DNA from 3 places in the Providencia xihuensis genome. Region 3 is predicted to be linked to each of the others. Evidence: predicted binding sites of a transcription regulator. Region 3 holds the regulator's gene; each other region holds the start of a gene.
The links. The regulator Fur, encoded in region 3, represses iron uptake genes when iron is present. The targets are predictions, from matches to a motif close to ATAATAATGAGAACNACTATCAA.
Positions count from the first base shown of each region.

Region 1: ftnA (non-heme ferritin) is a predicted target of Fur. The motif match lies at 3,381-3,403, and genes of this name have one in related genera.
Region 2: ACE2AL_RS11760 (siderophore-interacting protein) is a predicted target of Fur. The motif match lies at 4,413-4,435, and genes of this name have one in related genera.

Region 1 is NZ_CP169565.1:2,180,321-2,188,210, reverse strand. It holds gene ACE2AL_RS09740 (MlaD family protein) at 1-13, shown strand, start outside; gene ACE2AL_RS09735 (DUF1480 family protein) at 161-394, shown strand; gene ACE2AL_RS09730 (DUF2511 domain-containing protein) at 818-1,165, opposite strand; gene copD (copper homeostasis membrane protein CopD) at 1,231-2,127, opposite strand; gene copC (copper homeostasis periplasmic binding protein CopC) at 2,129-2,515, opposite strand; gene ftnA (non-heme ferritin) at 2,750-3,253, opposite strand; gene ACE2AL_RS09710 (DNA polymerase III subunit theta) at 3,546-3,776, shown strand; gene yebF (protein YebF) at 3,853-4,218, opposite strand; gene ACE2AL_RS09700 (YoaH family protein) at 4,411-4,590, opposite strand; gene pabB (aminodeoxychorismate synthase component 1) at 4,715-6,094, shown strand; gene ACE2AL_RS09690 (CoA pyrophosphatase) at 6,078-6,638, shown strand; gene ACE2AL_RS09685 (L-serine ammonia-lyase) at 6,917-7,890, shown strand, end outside.
Region 2 is NZ_CP169565.1:2,631,441-2,639,330, forward strand. It holds gene ACE2AL_RS11740 (PLP-dependent aminotransferase family protein) at 1-1,425, opposite strand; gene ACE2AL_RS11745 (cytochrome ubiquinol oxidase subunit I) at 1,670-3,007, shown strand; gene cydB (cytochrome d ubiquinol oxidase subunit II) at 2,997-4,007, shown strand; gene ACE2AL_RS11755 (DUF2474 domain-containing protein) at 3,964-4,143, shown strand; gene ACE2AL_RS11760 (siderophore-interacting protein) at 4,464-5,309, shown strand; gene zinT (metal-binding protein ZinT) at 5,490-6,149, shown strand; gene phoH (phosphate starvation-inducible protein PhoH) at 6,226-7,011, opposite strand; gene ACE2AL_RS11775 (endonuclease) at 7,489-7,890, opposite strand, start outside.
Region 3 is NZ_CP169565.1:3,150,010-3,157,899, forward strand. It holds gene ACE2AL_RS14180 (type I secretion system permease/ATPase) at 1-1,309, shown strand, start outside; gene ybfE (LexA regulated protein) at 1,479-1,772, shown strand; gene fldA (flavodoxin FldA) at 1,927-2,454, shown strand; gene fur (ferric iron uptake transcriptional regulator) at 2,721-3,170, shown strand; gene ACE2AL_RS14200 (polymer-forming cytoskeletal protein) at 3,845-4,378, shown strand; gene ACE2AL_RS14205 (OprD family outer membrane porin) at 4,585-5,982, opposite strand; gene ACE2AL_RS14210 (SDR family NAD(P)-dependent oxidoreductase) at 6,570-7,364, shown strand; gene ansB (L-asparaginase 2) at 7,461-7,890, opposite strand, start outside.

The DNA.
Region 1 (7,890 bases), 970 kb from region 3:
TCCAAAAAAATAACGACTACAAAGGTGCTTGTTACCCCAACAATGCACCTTTTCCTTTTTAAGGATTAAAAAAATATTTTGGAAATAGATTCCATTTATACTATGCTTAATCTCGTTGGGCTGAATTTATACAGCTAAAATCAATCAGTGAGGTGTGATTATGTGTATAGTTAAATTGAAAATATCTTCCTATGAAATCAATGATGCCGTTATGGAGACCCATAAAAGCGATACAGTGAGTATCCCTTGTGATTCTGATACGGATTTTTGTATGCAATTAGACGGTTGGGATGAACACACGAGTATTCCAGCAACGATTGATGAAAAACCCGTGCTGTTATATCGCCACCGTTATGACAAAGAAAATCATCATTGGGTTATGAAGGTTGCTTAGTCGCTTATTGGGCAATAAGGCGATTAATCCAAAGATGATTGGCTTATTATTGATGGGTCAATATGTGGGAAAGCAAACCAATAGGCAAAAAAAGAGGCCTGGTAGATTCCGATTACCGGGCCTTGGGAAATGGCTCTGGCAGAGCCGTGCGCTAAAATTGCCATTGAGACGTAACAAAGTACACCTTAATACTAGCTTTCAATGTACGTTCTTACCACATTAATTATCAATTATTTTACATATTATTAACACAATTTATTGTTTAATATTCTAATATTGAACAATTTGTTTAATAGGTTATGCCTATGTAATTAATCAATAAAACCTTTCAATCAATTACTTCATTGATATATAAGATAAATTCCAACAAGCAACTATTTTAGCTTCCCACTCTTTTCAATGATAAAAACAACTTAAATATACCTACTTACTACCACACAATTTCGCAGCAGCTTCCTTTAACGGTAAAACACGTTCTTCAACACTTTTTGTAGTCTCAATCGGCTTGAGCAATACATCGATTGGTTGGCCTTTAATTTCTTTATTATTCATTTGTGTTGCAGCGATATCATTTAATGGATATTGCATTAATGTGGCTGGATTGATCACCACCAGCGCACCATTAGTGCGACATTCCAACATCACCTCTTCACGTGTAAAGGGCCAATCATCACCAAATTGTTTTTTACTAACTGATGTTAAGGGAGCAGCAACAGCAGTACTAATTGTTCCACCAACTAATAAGAAGCAAATAATGAGTTTAGATTTCATTGAGATGACCTTGTTAAACGAGTGCGATAATAATTCGCTATTATCAAATAAATAAAATGGTTTTGCTACACGGGTTGATACGTGGCAAAAATGGCTACTGCTAAAATCGCCATTGTCCCTAACAATAATTCGACCCAGCTATTAATGATCAAATAATTAACTTGCCCTTTTTGCTTGATCCTTGGCACGATGTAATAACGGTTAATAGATGCAAGCATTATCATTCCCACGACCAATATAATCTTAAACCAAAGTAGTGATTGATATTCAGAGCCTGAATACTCCATTGGCCATTGCGGCAAAATGCTTATCGCACTTATGACGCCAGTGATAACCACTAAAACAACCGCAACGTGCCCATAACAGGAGAATCGCTTCATTGTCTTAATAATTTGCGCATCCATTCCAGCCACAAGTTCACGTTTATTCCGCAAAAATTGAATACAGATTAAAAATGGCCATAAGCCACCAAACCAATAGGCTGAACTAATAAGATGAATAAATTGATTAAAGCGATGAAGCCCGCCAACGATACCATCTTGCATCGCGGCATGCCCAACGAAGGCATGTAAGCCAAGAGTAAGAATAGAAAGAAGTAAAACAAGGTGTAATCGTAACTTAATAGACTTAATAAATAAAACTACCAACAAAATTACAGATAATAATAATTCCCAGCGCCAAATTTGACCGAATGATGTCCCCAGCACGCCCTGCCAGATATCCCAATCTGTTGCATCCTCCCAGCCATCCCCCATTAAGCCCGCTTGTGCTAACATCCAGCCCCAAATGGTTACAACAGTAACGACTGCACAAAAGTTGATCCCTTTATTCAAATAACGGCTAATGAGATAACTAAATTGCCCACAACTCAGCAACGCTGCAAATATTGACATTCCACACATCAATATTGCAGCAATAAAATGAATAAAACGGATTAAGGTATAAAACGCGTCCAGTGACATATTATTTCACTGTAAAGCTATAAGTCCCTTTGGTTTTGTGGCCATCAACTGAAACAACACTCCAGTTAACATCGTATTTCCCTGAAGTCAGTTTGCCTTCAACAGGCACGATGACTTTGGTGTCATTACTTGGGTCTAATGTCGCTTTTCCTGTTTTAATGATATTTTTTTCAGGTCCGATGATAGACACTTTCGTAAAGTTAGCTTCAATACCTTCAGAGAAATTTAACGTGATTGATTCAGGCGTTTGCTCAATTGCGGCACCTTCTGCTGGAAGTTGGTCTTTTAAATGTGCGTGGGCAAAAGCTTGTTGGAAAGACATCCCTAAAAATAAGACAGCGATTGCACTTAATTTGCGCCATGAAGATTTAATATGGGTAATTGGCATAGTAACCTCTTAATTTGCAGGTAAATTTAGAATAATTGCCAATCATTATACGGAAAAAAACAGTTTGTGCCGCTTAAAAACGGGATTTAAGCGTCCATCCTGTGAGTATTCACACAAAATGAAAAGAAAAAGGCTTATGAACATTGAAATTAATCACTTTTATCCATAAGCCTACTAAGGTCTTTATACATCAGATAGATTAAATTTTAGCCATAACCTATTTGTAACACAAAATTAGATATGTGTAGCTGCTGACATATTTTTCAAATCTTTATCCAATAAGAATAGTGCTTTACCAGACTCACCCACCATATCCAGTTTATCCAGCACCGATTTAAATAATTTCTCTTCTTCGTGCTGTTCTGCGACATACCATTGCAGGAAGTTAAATGTTGAATAATCTTGTGTAGTCATTGCTAGGTGCGCTAACTTATTAATTTCACGAGTAATTAATTGTTCGTGTTCATAAGTTTGATTGAACACATCAGAAATAGATTTAAAATCAACAGGTGGTGCCGCAATTTGACCTAATAATGGCAGTGCGCCAGTATCGCTAAGGTAATCAAACAAACGCTGCATATGTTCCATTTCTTCTTGAGAATGTGCCTTTAAAAAAGCAGCTGCGCCTTCGTAGCCTTTATCACTACACCAAGCGCTCATTTGCAAATAAAGATTTGCAGAGTAAAACTCAAGGTTTAATTGTTCGTTTAATTTTTTGACCATATCAGTAGTTAACATATTTTTACCTTAATGTTTAAATATTCCTGAGGCTATTATGCACAGTATTACAATAATTAAAACCCTAAAACATTCTGAAAACAAAAAAATCCAATTTACTGATTATTAATAACTTTTGCTAAAAACAATAATAATCAATCTCATTATCTTTCCCTGTTTTTAAAGTCATTACTTAAATATAAAACTATATTAGTTTGATTATATTTTCACGTTCTTTTCGATAAGAATTGAGACTTCTTCTCATTTAATCGCTACAATATTCCTAAATCCCATTAAGTGATAGAGAATTAAAATGAGCCATAATCTTGCTTTATTGCCCAAAGATGAAATGGATAAGGTTAACGTTGACTTATTGGCATCAGGCGTTGCATTCAAAGAACGCTATAATATTGCCATTCTTGCCGACGCTGTGGAGCGGGAACAACCCGAGCATTTAAGGGAATATTTTAGAGAAAGGCTGGTCTATTACCGCCAATTATCACAAAATTTCTCGCGGTTACCATACGAACCCAGAAATCGTTAAGAAAAAAGAGGGGCATCTCCCTCTTTTTCATTATAAGATATTCAATTGCAAATATTTGAAATTGAATAAAACCAAATTATTTGGATGTGTTATAAGTCACTGTATTGTTTTGGCAATCCACTGAAACAGAATAATGGAGGTCAGATTTTGCCCCTCTTACCACTAAGGGAACTGTGTAGCCTGTATCTGTTTTAGTTACTTCATTATCATTAACCCAAGCAACGGCTTTTTTACCTAGTGCGGCTTTTTCTTCCGTCCAGCGTGGTAGACGATTATGCATAAAATCACTTTTAACCTGAGCCGCAATTTGTGACTCTGTTAGTGCGCCACAGCTCACAAATGGTGCAGCCTTACCTTCTTCCTTATTAACACTTAACGCAAATGAACTAAAAACAAGAGCGCACGTTCCTAAAGCAATCGCTATTTTTTTATTCGCTTCCATACTCTCCTCCGACACCTAATTATTAGGTGAATATTTTTGATTAGTTTAGCTGCTCATTTAAGCCTATAAGAAGGTATTAAATTTGCGCGTTGTCTGTGAATTATTTTCTAACGACATTAATAAACAGAATGACTTAACTAATATTAATTTATCAGATTCATGTATGGATGTTAATAGTATGTTTACTTATTATTAATTTTCATCATCAAAACGTACATGCACTTGCTCTTTACCTTGATGTTTCTCACGAATTTCTTGTGCAACGAGTGCGATTGCTTCTCCACTACTCATACCATCGGCCATTAATTGGTGAATTTTTTCCACCGCTTCTTGCTGTTCTTCATGATTAAGTGCAGGGATCCCTGATAACATGGTTTAAACCTCATTCATAAAAGACTAAAATTAATCTTTAAGATTTTAACATCTCTTCGATTATTAAGATAAGAATATCTGTTAGTCTGGTTAGAGTCACTTGCGAAAAAATAAACTTATCACCATGATTATTAATAAAATTCAGTTACCATATAGCCCAACAGCGGCAATCGATTATTTTACGCCACTCGCTCACCAACCTTGGGCGATGCTATTGCACTCGGGCAATGCGAAACACTCACACAATCGTTTTGATATTATTGTCGCTGATCCAATAGCAACACTCACAACCTATCAAACACAAACAACAATTACCGAACAGAATCAAGAACCTATTATTTCTGGAGCATCGCCATTCGCCTTGCTTCAAACGCAACTTGATAAGCACCATGCAAACCAAATATTGGATAATACATTGCCATTTAATGGCGGGGCATTGGGTATCTGGAGCTACGACCTTGGCCGCCGTATTGAAAAAATCCCAGAAATCGCGAAAACTGAATTAACATTTCCCGATATGGCAGTCGGCATCTATTTATGGGCGCTGATTGTTGATCACCAAGATAAAACCGTCACATTAATTAGTCATCAAGATGCTGAAGCTCGCCTAACTTGGTTGCAAAACCAAAAAGCACCCCGCAAAAATAAATTTAAGCTCAACACCCCCTGGCAATCCAATATGACCGAGGATGAGTATCAGCAAAATATTGCTCGCATTCATGAATATTTGCGTAGTGGTGATTGTTATCAAATCAATTTAGCACAGCGATTTAAAGCAAAATATAAAGGAGATGAATGGAACGCTTTCCTAGCCTTGCTTGAAACGAATGGCGCCCCATTCTCTTCCTTTATACGTCTACCAGAAAATGCCGTCATTAGCATTTCCCCTGAGCGCTTTATTTTATTGAAAGATGGCGATATCCAAACCCGCCCGATTAAAGGCACACTTCCGCGTTTAGACGATGAACAAGACGACTTGGCTCAAGCGCAAAAGCTGGCTAACTCACCTAAAGATCGCGCTGAGAACTTAATGATTGTTGATTTATTACGTAATGATATCGGACGCGTAGCGAAACCAGGTACCGTTAAAGTGCCTGAATTGTTTATGGTTGAACCCTTCCCTGCCGTTCATCATCTCGTGAGCACAATTACGGCAAGATTAGATAATCCATATCGAGCCACCGACTTACTACAAGCTTGTTTTCCTAGCGGTTCCATTACAGGCGCACCAAAAATTCGAGCAATGGAAATTATTGAAGAATTAGAACCTCATCGACGGCATGGATATTGTGGCGCAATAGGCTATATTAGTTTCTGTGGCAATATGGACACCAATATCACTATCCGAACCTTACTAACCTATAAAAAGCAGATTTACTGCTGGGCAGGCGGTGGTATTGTGGCAGACAGCCAAGCTGACAAAGAATATCAAGAAACTTTTGATAAATTGAGCCTTATTCTACCTCTATTAGGAGCATTAAATTCGGATGACCGAGCTGAATAACTTTATCAACCGTTTTCAGTTTACTTTACCGACAACCCGTCAGGCACAGCGCCAGACGGGTAAGTCGGCTGCGGTTTTATTACCTATTATTAATAAACCTAATCCAACCCTGCTACTGACCCAGCGCTCACCATTTTTACGTTCTCATGCAGGGGAAGTAGCCTTTCCAGGTGGCGCAAAAGATCCCGAAGATGGCTCATTAATTCATACTGCGCTGCGCGAAACTTTTGAAGAAGTCGCCATCCCACCGGAAAAAGTGAAGGTACTGGGGCAATTAGCACCGTTGCAAAGTTATGGTGGTTATGAGGTCACCCCCATTGTTGGCTTGCTGCCCGCCAATATTCAATATCAAGCAAACCCTAGTGAAGTCGCCTCTATCTTTGAAGTTCCACTTTTTGATGCACTGTCATTGCGACAACATAAATATGTGGATATCAAACGCTCAGGCCGTGAAAATCGAATTTTTTTCTATTGGTATAACGGCCATCTCGTTTGGGGTTTAACTGCATCCATTCTTCATCAATTAGCATTGCAACTAGATTAGCTCTTTCAATATAAACCACTGAATAAAATTAATTTTTCAAACAAAAATTTTACATTGACTTTTATCTGCTTCCCTATCATTCCTAATTTTTTTAATGTGGCTGTATAAATTTAAAGCAAAACACAAGCAGATTGTGCTATTTACAATCAATTATTCCTAAGCAACTACCTTATTTCAAAAAATACTTTAAACTTACTGGTTAACACTACTAAATAACAGTAAAGTAGCGCCTTTTAAAATAAAGCACTCTATTTTCAACTTTTTTTAAGGAGTCCTGCGTGATAAGCGTTTTCGACATGTTTAAAGTGGGCATTGGCCCGTCAAGCTCTCATACCGTTGGTCCAATGAAAGCTGGTAAAGAATTTGTCGATGATTTAGTGAGCAAGAATCTATTACCTAACGTCACCCGTATCTCTGTTGACGTCTATGGGTCATTATCGCTTACTGGTAAAGGGCACCATACTGATATCGCCATTATTATGGGGCTGGCAGGTAACTTACCTGCCACCGTTGACATTGAATCTATCCCAACTTTTATCAAAACGGTAGAAGACACCGAAAAACTGCCTTTAGCGAATGGAGCTCAATCAGTTGATTTCCCACGCGAAGGTGGCATGAATTTCCGTCAGGATAACCTAGAGCTACACGAAAATGGCATGACTATTCATGCATTTGCAGGAAATGACGAAATTTATACTAAAACCTATTATTCAATTGGTGGCGGCTTTATCGTTGATGAAGAACACTTCGGTGAATCAACGGTTGATAGCAAGCCAGTATCCTATCCATTTAATTCAGCAAGTGAATTGTTGCTAAATTGCAAAAAATCAGGTTTATCAATTTCCAGCCTGATGATGAAAAATGAACTCGACCTTCACTCAAAAGAAGAGATTGACGACTATTTCGCAGATGTATGGCATACCATGCAAGCATGTATTGAACGGGGCTTAAATACAGAAGGTGTGTTACCTGGCCCATTACGCGTACCGCGTCGTGCGCCTGCATTAAACCGTGTGGTCACATCATCAAGCAAGTTATCGAATGACCCAATGAATGTCATTGACCTCATTAATATGTATGCCCTCGCAGTAAATGAGGAAAATGCGGCGGGTGGACGTGTCGTTACTGCCCCAACTAACGGAGCATGTGGGATTGTTCCTGCTGTTTTGGCTTACTACAACCACTGTATTGAGCCAGTTACACCTGAACTTTATCTACGTTATTTCTTAGCGTCTGGCGCTATTGGTATTCT
Region 2 (7,890 bases), 520 kb from region 3:
CTAATCGCGCTTCTCTTTAATTAATTGGTGACATAATCGACCTAATGTTTTCATCGCCTCTTCAATACGCTCAGTCCATGTAAAAGAGGCATTTAAGCGAAATGCATGGTTAAACTGATCACTGGTCGAAAACATACTGCCTGGTGCAATGCTGATACCTTCTTTTAATGCTAATTGATATAAGCGAATTGCATTAAACGGCGGCTCAAATTCTAACCATAAAAAGTAACCACCTTTAGGCATATTCACTTTTACCGAGGACGGCATATACTTCGCTATTGCCCCTAGCATCTGATGCTGTCGTTGTTCCATGGTGACTCGCAATTTACGTAAGTGACTGTCGTACCCCCCTAAAGAGAGGTACTCAGCAATAGCGAGCTGTGTGGGAACACTTGCTGACACCGTACTCATCATCTGCAAATGCTGGATTTTGGTTGCATGATGCCCCGCAGCCACCCACCCCACACGATACCCAGGAGCCAAACATTTGGAAAATGATGAACAGTGGAAAAAGTGCCCTTTAGTATCTAACGCTTTGGCAGGAATGGGTTGTTTGTTGCCAAAATACAATTCACCATAAACATCATCTTCAATTAATGCAATTTGGTGTTTATTTAAAATATCCACCAACCGCTTTTTATTGGCTTGCGGCATTGTGCCACCCAATGGGTTTTGATAATGCGTCATCAACCAACAAGCTTTAATCGGGTATTTGTCGGCAATGTCCTCTAATGCATCAAGATCGATACCAAATAAAGGGTCAGTTTTAATCGCGATCGCTTTGAGTTTTAACCGTTCAATCGCCTGCAATGACCCATAAAATGCGGGAGATTCAATAACGACCCAATCTCCAGGTTGGGTCACTGACTGCAAACTTAACACCAGCGATTCCATCGCACCTGCAGTAATCACAATTTCATCTGGAGCGACATGGATACCTTGTGTCGCATAACGCTGGGCAATATTACGACGTAATTGCTCATTTCCTGGCGGTAAATTAGCGGGTGTATTAAATTTGGATAAACGCCTCGCGACGGATGCCAATGATTTAGCGAGTTTAGGGTCATCTAATAACGCAGGTTCTGGAAAAGCAGAGCCAAATGGGATAATATCGGGATCCTTACAAGCTTGTAATACCCCAAATATTGAGGCGTTAATTTCTACATTCTCATTTAAGTGGAGTCCTTTTCCCCCTTTTGCCGCTGCAAAGGCGTTATTTCGGTTGGCCACATAGTATCCAGATTGTGGACGTGCGGCGACCCAACCTTGGCTTTCAAGTAATTGATATGCTTGCACCACGGTCATTAAACTGAGACCTGATTGCTTAACACTTTCCCTCAGTGAAGGTAATCTGTCACCAACTTGCCAAATATTGTCTTCAATTTGTTGACGAATTTGCGCTGCTAACTGTTCATATCTCGTCATAGCCGCCTCAACTGTTATAGTTAATATCCCGATAATTGTTACTATTATAGTTTATCGTCTCATGTTCTACTTATCCACACATTCACCTGACTTTTTTAACTATAAGCACAAAACATTTTTAGTCGGATTGCGATACTTAGCATTCCGGTGTGAGCAATTTATTTTGCTAGGGATAAGCGCCTCGATTGTGATCACCAAGGCTTTAAATGCAGCGTGCCATTAACATATCCACTCAGGGGTCAATATGTTTGGACTAACTGCGCTGGAGCTTGCCCGTATACAATTTGCGTTTACGGTCTCGTTCCATATTATTTTTCCGGCCATTACTATTGGGCTCGCAAGCTTTCTTGCGGTGCTACAAGGCTTATGGCTAAAAACACGTGACGAAGACTATATAAAACTGTTCCATTTTTGGACAAAAGTTTTTGCGGTTAACTTCGGAATGGGCGTGGTATCAGGATTGGTGATGGCATACCAATTCGGTACTAACTGGAGTTTCTTTTCAGACTTTGCAGGCGGGATCACAGGCCCGTTACTCACATATGAAGTGTTAACCGCCTTCTTCCTTGAAGCGGGTTTCCTCGGTGTCATGTTGTTTGGCATGAACCGTGTCGGTGAAAAACTGCACTTTTTTGCTACCTGCATGGTCGCGCTAGGTACCATTATTTCCACATTCTGGATTTTGGCATCTAACAGTTTTATGCAAACACCACAAGGTTTCGAAATCATCGATGGCCGTATCGTCCCCGTTGATTGGTTAGCGGTGATCTTCAATCCTTCTTTCCCATATCGTTTATTGCACATGACGACGGCTGCATTCCTTGCTGCGGCATTCTTTATTGGTGCATCTGCGGCATGGCATTTACTCAAAGGCAATAAATCCAGCGCAATGAAGAAGATGTTCTCCATGTCGTTGTGGTTGATTTTAGTTTTAGCACCTGTCCAAGCGTTAATTGGTGATGCGCACGGCTTAAATACACTGAAACATCAACCTGTTAAAGTTGCTGCAATGGAAGGCCACTGGGAAAATAAACCTGGTGAAGCCACACCGCTTATTTTGTTTGGTATTCCAAACCAAGAGAAAGAAAAAACCGAATATGCCATCGAAATTCCGTACCTTGCGAGCCTAATTTTAACTCACAGCATTGATAAACAAGTGCCTGCATTAAAAGAATACGCACCAGAAGACCGACCAAATGTATTCATGGTGTTTTGGTCGTTCCGTGTAATGGTCGGTTTAGGCTTATTAATGATAGCCGCAGGGGTTTGGGGCTTATGGCTTCGTTACCGTAAAAACCTGTATGAGTCCAAAACATTCCTGCGATTTATGTTCGTCATGGCACCCTCTGGCTTGATTGCTATCTTAGCGGGCTGGTTTACGACAGAAATTGGTCGCCAACCTTGGGTGGTGTACGGTTTGCAGCGCACCTCAGATGCCGTCAGTGCCCACGGTGAAATGCACATGAGCATCAGTTTAATCGCCTTCTTTGTGGTTTATGGTGGCGTATTCGGTATCGGCTACATGTACATGATGAAATTAATTCGTAAAGGTATCGCGGAGGACGCAGCTCATGGGCATTGATTTACCTCTCATTTGGTTTGTCATCATCGTATTTAGTATGTTGATGTATATCGTGATGGATGGCTTCGATTTGGGTATCGGTATTCTCTATCCCGCCTTAAAAGATAGCCAAGACCGTGACTTAATGATGAACAGCGTTGCCCCCGTTTGGGATGGTAACGAGACGTGGCTTGTGCTCGGCGGTGCTGCTTTATTTGGTGCATTCCCGCTTGCCTACGCCATTGTGTTAGATGCGTTATCCATACCGCTAACTTTTATGCTGTTAGCCTTGATTTTCCGTGGTGTAGCATTTGAATTTCGCTTTAGAGCGGATGAATCTCACCGCCGCCATTGGGATCACGCGTTCATTTGGGGCTCTATTTTCGCGACATTTGTTCAAGGCGTCGTCGTGGGTGCTTTTATCCAAGGCTTCCACGTAGAAAACCGTACCTTTATGGGCGGCTACTTTGATTGGTTTGCCCCCTTCCCACTGTTTTGTGGTTTTGGCTTAGTTGTTGCTTATGCTTTACTAGCTTGTGGCTGGCTAATCATGAAAACCGAAGGGCATCTACGCCGTACCATGTACCGTATTCTGCGCCCATTGACCTTATTAATGGTTGCAGTGATAGCGGTTATCAGCTTGTGGACACCGATGCTCAATCAAGCCATTTTTGATCGCTGGTTCACACTGCCCAATCTGTTCTTCTTCTTGCCTGTTCCATTACTGGTTCTGGGTTGTACATGGCTAATCTTAAAAAGTGCAAAGCGCCAGCAGCATGATAGCGTTCCATTCTTATCCGCCTTGATGTTGATATTCCTCGGTTTTACAGGCCTGGGGATCAGTATCTGGCCAACATTAATCCCACCAGCAATTAGCTTCCGTGACGCCGCGGGCCCCTCTGAAAGTTTAGGCTTTATGTTAGTGGGCGCGTTATTCATTATTCCTGTTATTTTGGTTTATACCTATTGGAGTTACTATGTCTTCAGAGGAAAAATTACCCCAGACCAAGGCTACCATTGATACCGCCGTAACCTCCCCGTGGTGGAAAAAACTCGGTTGGATGGCACTAATTTGGCTAGGAAGTGTATTAGCACTGTTTGCTTTCTCTTCCGTGTTTAAATTGATGATGACCGCCGCTGGGATGAAAGTGAAGTAGATAACTTAAGTGCCTTATGTTAATACCTAAGGCACTGAGGTTGTTGACAACGCAGGATAAAAGCGTGGTTTTTCCTGCTTTGTGTTATCAGCCGAAAATCAATAAATTGATTTTCCTCGTCTATTTTCAAAACCTATCCAACCTGCAGCCAAACCTAATCGGTTTGTCAGCAGTCTGAGTGCCTTATGTTAATACCTAAGGCACTTTTTATTGTTTTATGTGAAACAAATGGGGTGAATATAGATAGTTATATAATTAATATACGTGATATGATAATGATAATAGTTACCAAATAATAAAATTATCATTAATGAAGGAGAATGTCCGTGGCTACTGAACAATCCGTTGAAAAAAATATCTATCGCCCGGCGCCACCGCAGCTTATTCAAGTTAAATCCATTACTGATGTCAGCCCCTCCATTCGCAGCATCACTTTTACGGGTGAAAAGCTTGCAGACTACCCAACCAATAGCGAAGGTGGGCACTTAAAAATCTTTTTAGCCCCTGACTTAACCAGCCAACCCGCTCTGCCTATCCTTAGTAAAGAAGGCCGCAGCTGGCCTGAAGATAAACCTCGCCCATTTGTGCGCACCTATACCGTTAGAGCGATTCGCCCTGATGTCAGTGAAATCGATATTGAATTTGCCATGCATGACGGTGCGACAGGGCCTGCCTATTTATTTGCCCGCGATGCCAAACCTGGTCATTGGATGGGGATCACCAATCCTGGTGGTCCAGACCCACTACTACCAAGTCGAAAACACTATTTTATGGCGGGGGACTCCAGTTCACTGCCTGCCATTGCCGCATTATTAGAAAAAATGCCAGCAGATGCCCAAGGAAAGGTGGTACTACGCATGGATAACCCAGCGGATGTACGCCCACTTAAAAAACCTGCTCAAGTTGAAATCATTTGGATTTGTGGTGATATCAGCAAAACTGCTGAATTAATTAGCACATTTAAATCGTGGGATATTCCTGCCACAGATTGTGCATTTTGGATAGCGGGTGAAGACCAAATAATTCGTGATTTACGCCGTTTTGTTCGTCGTGAAAAAGGGTTTGGCCGTGATGATATCTATGCTATTCCATACTGGCGCCACGGCTATGATGAAGAAGGTTATCACCATGAACGCCATGCTGTAATGGATAACCCTGACGATTAATTAAGTTTTAAATTACCCTCAACGCTTATCAGTTGCATTATCGCTGATAAGCGTTTCCCTACCTGTTTCCTGCCCACTTTTTGAGTTTACTTGCATCGTATCACGCTATCTTGCGCATTTTTTTATTGCGGTAAATGTTATGTTATAACATAATAAGTCTGAACATTATCAAAATAGGAAATGACAGTGCATAAACACACATTATTAAATACAGCGCTTAGCGCAGTTTTTGCCATTAGCAGTTTTTCTGCTATCGCACACGGTTCACATAGCCATGCACATCCGCAATCGGAAAAAGCCCTTCAAGCCTCAAAAGGCATCTTTGAAGATTCAGATGTCAAAGACCGCTCGTTAAGCGATTGGCAAGGCGTATGGGAGTCAGTAAATCCATTATTATTAAATGGTAAGTTAGATGCTGTTTTAGAAAGCAAAGCACAGAAAAATAAAGATAAAACCGTTGAAGAATACCGCGCTTACTATAAAAAAGGCTACGCCACAGATGTTGACAGTATTGGCATCGAAAATAATGTGATTGAATTTACCCAAAACGGTGTCGTCAATAGCTGTCAATATGCGTATTCAGGCTATAAAATTTTACATTATACTTCGGGCAAAAAAGGCGTTCGCTACCTGTTTGAGTGCCAAGATGCTAAATCCAAAGCGCCAAAATACATTCAATTTAGCGACCATATTATCGAGCCGCAAACGTCAGGCCATTTCCACTTATATATGGGGAATGAATCACAAGAAAAACTCCTGGGACAATTAGACAATTGGCCAACCTATTACCCTTATTCATTAACCGATGAGCAAATCGTCCACGAAATGCTGTACCATTAATCATCAGTGACTAATAAAAAATATGCCCCAGTAATCACTTATGGGGCATATTTTCATCACTCTTAAGGCAAATGAATTAGTCGTTATAGGCTAATAGCGCTTTATGGCACAATTGAGATCTCACACAATCATCAATGGTAAAGTTCACCATCGAGACCATTTCATCACTGCTGAAACGTTGTAACGCATCCGCAAGACCAGACTGCACCCCATCAGGTAAGTCACACTGAGTCACATCCCCGTTAACAATAACCGTGACATTTTCCCCCAAACGCGTTAAAAACATCTTCATTTGGGTGACAGTGACATTTTGCGCCTCATCTAAAATCACAATGGCATTTTCAAAAGTTCGACCACGCATATACGCAAATGGCGCGATTTCAACTTTCGCAATTTCAGGACGCAAGCAATATTGTAGAAATGAACTCCCTAACCTTTTGGCTAGAACATCGTATACAGGGCGAAAATAGGGGGCAAATTTCTCAGACATATCCCCAGGTAAAAAACCAAGGTCTTCTTCCGCCTGAAGAACAGGCCTTGTCACAATGATCTTGCTGATATCTTTATTAAATAAGGCATCTGCGGCCAGCGCGGTACTGATGAAGGTTTTACCACAGCCTGCTTCGCCATTGGCAAAAATTAACTGTTTGTGTTTAATCGAATTAATATAGAGCTTCTGAGCTTCATTTCGTGGCAGGATTGGTGAGCCATCACGACGTTCCTTTGCCATACCAATAGGCTCAATGCCTGTCAGTTCAGCGAAGGACGCAACGTTATTCATGTCAAACCGACCAGAACGTTCTTTACGTGATGAGCGTTTCATTTCACGACGTGCTTTTGTTGCAGCTTTCTGTCTACTCATAGTATTAACCCTTCCAGGTATCAGTGATGTCAATTTCAGATGACTAACTATTCAGAACAGAGAGGAGCTCCCTTCAAGCTCTTAGTTAACGATAAAACGGTGTAATGTGGTTCAATCCTCTTTCTTTTTAACGGGCCATAAAAAAACCGGTTAGTCATCTCACCATGACAATTTCATGATGGAGGCTAACCGGTCTTGTGTTCGTATTAATAAATACTGACTTCCCATTAGTTTCTCCTGTGACAGCGATACCGTTAAACTAATGAATCTGTATGACACTAATATGACAAACTGCAATATTTTTTGTGACTCAATGAGGCGCTGTTTTTATTGCAGTTTTTACTTTCCCTAAATATAGCGCTAATTTTTTTCAGAAGGCAACATTTTTTTAACACATTTTTGTGTTTTATTTGTCACATCAAACTTTCACTAAAAAAAACGCCAATAATCAATTCGTTATTGGCGTTTAAATGACCATTAACGTGGCTTGCAGTTACCAGCTAGGTGATAACCCGCTTCTTGGGCCGCATTTTCGTTAGAAAACATGATTGCATTTTTATCTGATAATGTCTTAAAACCAGAACAATGGGAGAAATGATACTTTTTGGAATTTTTATTACCTTTAATTTCAGCTGAAATTGCTAAGTTAGTTTGTTTTTCAGACTGTTTAGGCAATATTACAGTTGAAGATGGAAAAATCTTCACACCTTCCCCCCCATTTTTATGGTTTAAGCTCCACTGTTTTTGCCCTGTCACAAATGGATTATGGTGCCCCATTACTTTAGCAATACGTTCATCACGGGTACGTTCCCACAGGTTTGGTGGGAATTTTTTATCCCATGCCATCAAGAGTTGCTGTTGCTGACGTGACATGGATAA
Region 3 (7,890 bases):
GTTTATTGATTTTATCTTTGTGATCTTATTTATCGCCGTCTTATTTTCCTATAGCAGTGTGATGTCTTGGATTTTACTGGGTTCAATGGGGGTATTTTTTATTTTATGGATGGCTTTAGGCCCCATGATCCGCCAGCAAACTGAAAAATCCTACCAAGCAGATGAAAATGGGCTGACATTTCTCACCGAAAGTATTACGGGGATTGAAACTATTAAAACCACTGCGACAGAGAAATATTTTAATAACCGTTGGGAAAAAATATTCAGTAAGCAATTACAGCAAAACTTCAAAGTCTCTATGCGCAGTGAAATTGCAACACAATTGATGACCCTAGTGAGTAAAATCACCACCGCAATCCTATTGTGGGTCGGTGTTAAAGAGGTTTTAAACGGAGGAATAACCCCTGGTGAATTAGTGGCATTTAATATGCTAAGTGCACATGTGACTCAGCCTGTTCTTCGATTTGCACAAGTTTGGCAGGATTTTCAACACACTATAGTATCCCTACGTCGTGTCGGTGATATTCTTGATAAACCAGTAGAAAATGAACGAAAAGGTATTTCAAGTTCTTCCGCTATTCAGGGGCAAATCGAGTTTCAAAATATTCGATTTCGTTATCAGGCCGATACGCCTGAGGTTCTCAATAATCTCTCGTTGTCGGTTAAAGCAGGCGAGTTTATTGGTATTACTGGCCCTTCAGGCTCAGGGAAAAGTACGTTAACTAAGCTCTTACAGCGGCTTTATGTACCACAGCATGGTCAAGTTATTGTAGATGGAATGGATTTAGCTGTCGCAGATACAGTATCACTGCGCCGAAAAATGAGTGTGGTTTTACAAGAAAGTACACTATTTGTTGGAAGTATTGCTGATAACATTCGCTTAAGTGCCCCCCAAGCATCAGATGAAAAAGTGATCCAAGCGGCAAAACTCGCGGGTGCCTATGATTTCATTATGTCTTTACCAGATAACTTCAATTCAGCCTTAGCAGAAAAAGGGTTGAACCTTTCTGGGGGGCAGCGCCAACGAATTGCCTTGGCCCGCGCTTTGCTGACTGAACCAGATATTTTAATTCTTGATGAAGCCACTTCGGCTCTCGATTATGAGTCAGAAGCTGCAATTATGGCAAATATGCATTTAATTGCCCAAGGCAGAACAGTTATTAGCATCGCACATCGGCTAAACACAATTATGCATGCTGATAAAATTTGTGTTATTCAACAAGGGAAAGTTATTGAAATGGATACGCATAAAAACCTCCTTGCATCGAATGGGCTTTATGCGCGTTTATGGCAACAGCAAACACAATAAAATGCCTAAAAAAGCATCACTTAGATAGCAAGTGGTGCTTTTTTCCTAAAAGCGTACTTTTTTTAACCTATCAGGCTCACTCGCTTACTTCCAAGCTATAGCACTGCGTGATGAGCTAGGGTATCATGGCGCGCTGAATTATTGGCACACCCTTTTAGCAATTATAGACATGGCAAAAGAACAAACTGATCGTACAACTCTGGATTTGTTCGCTGAGGAACGAAGGCCTGGGCGACCTAAGACAAGCCCGCTATCACGGGATGAACAACTAAGGATAAACAAACGCAACCAACTAAAACGCGATAAAGTGAAGGGGTTGCGTCGAGTTGAACTTAAACTAAATGAAGAAGCTGTTACTGTGCTCAATCAGTTAGCTGAAGAAAAAAATATAAGCCGCAGTGAATTAATAGAAGAAATCTTGATGTCACAACTTCAGCACGTTGATGAGACAATACTCAAGTAACGCTCTCTTAGTAAATCACACAAATTTGACAGACTTATAAAAGTTTTTTCGCCAGAATAAGGCATAAAATTCTATTTATTTTCGTTCTAAATGAGTTCTAGAAGTTGAGAAATTCCTTCTTTCTCTCTTAGAAAAACAAGAGGTTAATCAGTTTATGGCAGTCATCGGTATTTTCTTCGGAAGTGATACAGGTAACACAGAAAATATTGCCAAAATGATCCAAGAAAGATTAGGCAAAGATGTAGCAGAAGTTCATGATATTGCTAAGTGTAGCAAAGAAGACATTGAGGCTTTTGACATTCTACTTCTTGGTATTCCAACTTGGTATTACGGCGAAGCACAATGTGATTGGGATGACTTTTTCCCAACATTAGAAGAAATTGATTTTGACGGTAAGCTTGTCGCGCTCTTTGGTTGTGGAGATCAAGAAGACTACGCAGAATATTTTTGTGATGCGATGGGCACAATTCGCGATATCATCGAGCCACGAGGTGCGGTGATTGTTGGACACTGGCCTACTGAAGGTTACCACTTCGAAGTTTCTAAAGGTATGGCGGATGACAACCACTTTATCGGCTTAGCGATTGACGAAGATCGCCAACCTGAATTAACAGATGAACGAGTGGATGCATGGGTCAAACAAATCTCTGAAGAAATGTCATTAGCTGAAATTCTCGGCTAGTCGATTAAAAATATGTGTTGCTGATAGATTGAATCATTTTCCGCTCAAAATGTACCACCTCAGAGCATCATTCAGTCTAAAATAATCGATTAAATATCCTTATTGGATAGACTTATAAGAGATTATCAAAATAATGAGACAATGCATGGTTTCTATTTTTATTTTCCATGCCTATAATTGTAAATCAGTTTAGAAGACAACTGGTTTTATGTTAAAAATGTCTCATTATTGTTAAATTTATGATTTAAGATACAGGACAAACCCGCATGACAGACAACAATAAAGCATTGAAAAATGCTGGACTCAAAGTCACTCTTCCAAGACTTAAGATTTTGGAAGTACTTCAGGAGCCTGAGTGCCACCACGTCAGTGCGGAAGATCTCTATAAAAAGCTGATCGACATGGGCGAAGAGATCGGGCTAGCGACTGTATACCGTGTATTGAACCAATTTGATGATGCAGGTATCGTTACACGCCATAATTTCGAGGGTGGAAAATCTGTATTCGAATTAACTCAGCAACATCACCATGACCACCTAATTTGTTTAGATTGTGGTAAAGTGATTGAGTTTACTGACGAGTCGATTGAAACCCGCCAAAAAAATATCGCTGCTCGCCATGGTATTAAACTGTCTAACCACAGCTTATACTTATATGGCCACTGTGCTGATGGTGATTGCCGCGATAACGCTGACGCACACGAAGCAAAAGAGTAATAAATTAATCGCCATCGTAACTTGATGGTGACCCATTCTTCAAAAGCCTGATGCTATCGTTATCAGGCTTTTTTATTGCATCAATTCACCGATAAATTAACCTTTTCCAGTTAGAATACCCATAATTTATCTTATTCACTTTATATTTATCACTAAAATATGTCATTAAGGTGAAATATTGAAGTGTTCTATAATAAGTTGCAATTCACTTCAAATCCTTTATATTGTTTGTCGGATAAATTCATCTCTCTATTTTAAAATATTTACAATGGTATCATAGTGATGCATAACGTCATTTAAAACATACATTGCATCTGTTTTTTATATCACTGTCATATGATTTATCTAATTAATGTCTAAAATAAGTTCAACATATTACGACCAAATTTTGGCTTGCTTTTAATTTAATAAGCAAGATTAGTGTAATAAAAAAGTTAAATTACAATTATATGATGTAATTCATATATTTTTAGCTAGACTTATTTGGATTACTCTCGTACTTCGTAAGAGATTAACTGATGAAAAAAACATATCTTTTTATTAACACTAGTTTTTTCTTCTGGTTTCTTACTTTAATAGGATGGTTTTTTCGTCATACTGCCATCACCTTATTTTCATTTGTATTATCAATTCTGTTCTTGATCTTATACTTCAATCAAAAAAAGGTAAGTAAAATGTTCACCAAAAGACAAAACAAACAAGCTCTAGAAGAAACAACTACAATTCGTGAACCTGATATTATTTCTAAGATAGAAGAACAAGTTACGATATCAACCCCAACGCTTAGTGAAGAAAAATCGAATACAATTATCTCAAGGGATGTTATGTTTGAAGGCAACATAACATCTAACGAGCAAGTGCATATTTACGGCAAGGTGGTTGGCAATATTACAGGGAAAGATAATACTGTAAAAGTTATGCTCAACGGCCAAGTGACGGGTAATATTACTTGTAAAGAATTGATTATTAATGGCCAAGTTGAGGGTGAGTGCGTCTCTGAGTCCATTAGTATCGAAAATAATGGCGAAGTCCATGGAACAATTCACTACAGCAGTTTATCGATTAAAAAAGGCGGCATCCTTTCAGGACAAGCTAAAGTCAAAAATAGTGTTTCTCATATGGATAAAGTCACAAAATTAAAAGATAAAATAAAACATGATACGCCTATCACTAATAATGAAGATGATAAAGGAATTGCTTCGTTATAATCATTTGTTTTTCTGTACTAGGATAATGACTACATATTAAAAATAAGGTGGATCTATCCCCACCTTATTTTTAAATTTCAAACTTTAAATATAAGTATATTTTCTTATTCTATTTAATAGTTTGATATTGCATATATATGCTATGTGTATTTTTAGTTGGTTACCATTATAGATATTACAATGGTAACCGCTATTTACTTAACTCATTAAAAAACCGTAAATGGCATCATTACCATAAATTTAATATCTTTTTCATCTTGGAAGATATTTCCATAACCACCACCATAACTAGGGATATCGGTATGATTATCATATTTGGTGAAGTGTAACTTAAAGAGAGTGTCTTTTGCTCGACCTGTTTGAACGGTATATAATATATCAAAATTCCACGCACTTTCTTTTAAACGCACATCTTGGGCATATTGGGAGTTAGTACTTGGTTTTGCGTCCCAACCATAAATATAGGATGTCCCCACTTTCCAACCCGCAAGATCCCAGTTTTTAAGATCATACATCACACCAGCATATAACGCTTTTTCATTGTTGGCGTTCCAGTCTGAACGACCATCCCACCAAATATCCATACGTCCATTCGATGTCGCCCAACCAGGAGTCATACGTTGCAAAAAGTAGCCTTGATTACCTTCTGCTTTAACATAGGTTCCTTCAACTTTAAAATCAAACTCCTCATAGGTATACCCTAATGTCATCGCTTGCAACCATGCTAATCCATCATAAACATCATTAACACCGCCATCAGAAACCTTGTCTTTTGAACCATAGAATTGATATGAGAGACGTAAATCGCGTTCAGCCACAGGCACGGCATATGAAACTTTAGCAAAATACTGATCCATATAATCTTTTGCCTGGCCATAAGCCCCTTCTAACACTAAATTGTTTTTAAAATCATATTTAAACCCAATTGAGTGCAAATAACTGATCCCTGTTTTACCATCCGCTTCACGGAAATCATACATTGAACGGTACCACGGTGCTTTATAACGGTCTGCCCACATATAAGACATGCTCAACTCACCGTTTTGTTCAAAATCAAACACACCACCAACTTCTAGACCACGATAAGTCCCAGGCATATAACTCCAGTGCGAAGCTAATAAGGTCTGACCCGTTGGCTGAATATATCCCCCTCTCCCCCAGAAAGGGCCATATTTTAATTTTGCAGCAGCTTTATAAAATGTCACCCCACTGCGATCGCCTGTCCATTTTTCATCCCAGCGTGATTTAGCGTCACTAAAACCGATTTCATTGGGGGCAGCAGGCCCACTGTTAGATAACTCGATGGCAGTAAAACCCGCTAAATCCAAACCAATAACATCTTGAAAATAGCCCGATGAAAAGTCTAGGCTAGCATTAAATGTAGAGTGCTTCAGATTATCTGCATATTTTTTATATTTATCGCTATTTGGGTCTAAATCCTTACGGGAACGATCCCTTTGCCAGTAATAAAGCCCACCAGTGAGTTTTGAATCTTCGAAAAACTGTTCAGCGTGAGTGATAGGTTGATACGCGATAGGTAACATCGCGATTGCGATTTTTAAGACGAGCAACTTCCTGCCAGTATTGACATGTTTATTAACCATTCTTGTATTCCTCTAATATTTTTTATGTTTTATTATTCGGCCGAAATACGATTTAACTTTCCATTTAAATCCAAATATTCACAACAACTTATGTTGCTTGTGATGTAATTAGCCTATTTTTTGCGACGCGAATTATCAACACTGATACTGGCTTTGTTGCCAAAATATGATCAACGGCACATTAATTTTTATTAATAGTCACCATCACAGATGATGACTCATGATTTAAAAATATATAACAGTTTGATAAATATAATAAATAAATAGATATTAGAGAGAGGGTTAAACTTAAGAACACGTGGATAAATTGCCTTGATATGATGCAAACACGCCAAATTAAGTACTATTGCTTGCGTTCTATCACCACATTGACTTAATTTTGTGAGAAAGGTAAATGAAATAAGGTCTTTTAAATTCGTTTTATTGTTTTAGCTTAATCATTTGAATAAATTGATAGTAATTATTCTTTATCATTTTTCGATTTTTCTGCATTAATATTCTCAATAATACGATAGCATTATTGAGAATAATTCCCCTGTTTTCATCTGCTACTATGAAATTTCCATTTCAACAAGAAGCGTACAAAAATGAATATTGATTTAACAGGAAAACGCGCCTTAATTAGTGCATCAACCGCGGGTATCGGCTTTGCGATAGCAAAAGGGCTTGCAAGTAGCGGTGCAGAAGTATTGATTAACGGTCGTAATAAGAAAAGTGTTGATGATGCGGTATCCCGCCTACAAAAAGAGCTTCCTAGCGCTAAAGTATCCCCAGCCGTCGCTGATGTGAGCCACCCTGAGGGGCTCAACCTGCTACTCAGTGAAATCAAAGAGATCGATATTTTAGTCAACAATGCTGGCATTTATGGTGCTGAGGACTTTTACACAACCGACGATGCCACTTGGGATAATTACTGGCAAACCAATGTGATGTCTGCAGTACGTTTATCTCGAGCCCTATTGCCTGCAATGGTTGAAAAAGGCTGGGGGCGAGTTGTCTTTATTTCATCTGAATCTGCACGCAATATTCCTGCGGATATGATCCACTATGGTGTCACAAAAACAGCAATGCTCTCCCTTTCTCGTGGACTCGCTAAATATGTTGCTGGTACTGGTGTGACAGTCAATAGTGTTCTCCCTGGCCCGACCCTTTCTGATGGTTTTGCCAATTTGATGGAAGACGAAGCAGCGAGAACAGGTAAGTCAATCGAAGCACTCGCTAACGAATTTGTCGTTGCGCACAGACCAAGTTCAGTTATTCGACGTGTAGCGTCTGTGGAAGAAGTGGCAAATATGGTGGTTTATACATGTTCGAAACAAGCCTCTGCAACCTCTGGAGCGGCATTACGCGTTGATGGCGGAGTCATTGACGATATTATTTAATCATCGGTAAGCTTATTACCTAATGTATTGATTATCGAGTAGCAAGACAATTAACGGGGGGCAAAAACCTGCACCCCGCTACCTTAACTTTCACACTTAATATTTTTCAAATAACATTTGAATTTTTTGTGGGTCTTTAGTTTCAGTCAACGCTAGCTGCAATAATACGCGTGCTTTTTGTGGATTTAACCTTTCAGATGCCACGAAGCCATATAGATTATCATCGACCTCTGCATTACGTGTAGTATAGCCTGTTGGAACACGGCTAGCACGTACTACAACCACATCCTCTTTTGCCGCTTTTGCTAGTGCATCAAATACCGTTTTGTACATGTTGCCGTTACCAACCCCTGCACTAACAATACCTTCGGCCCCTTCTTCTCTTAGAGCTTTAACAGGTGCTGCGGAAGCATTCGCATAGTTATAAACAATACCAACTGCAGGTAATTTATCGAGTTTACTCACATCAAACGCAGCGTTATTTTCCCGTGGCTGAGGAGCTTGGAAATACGTCACTTTGCCATCG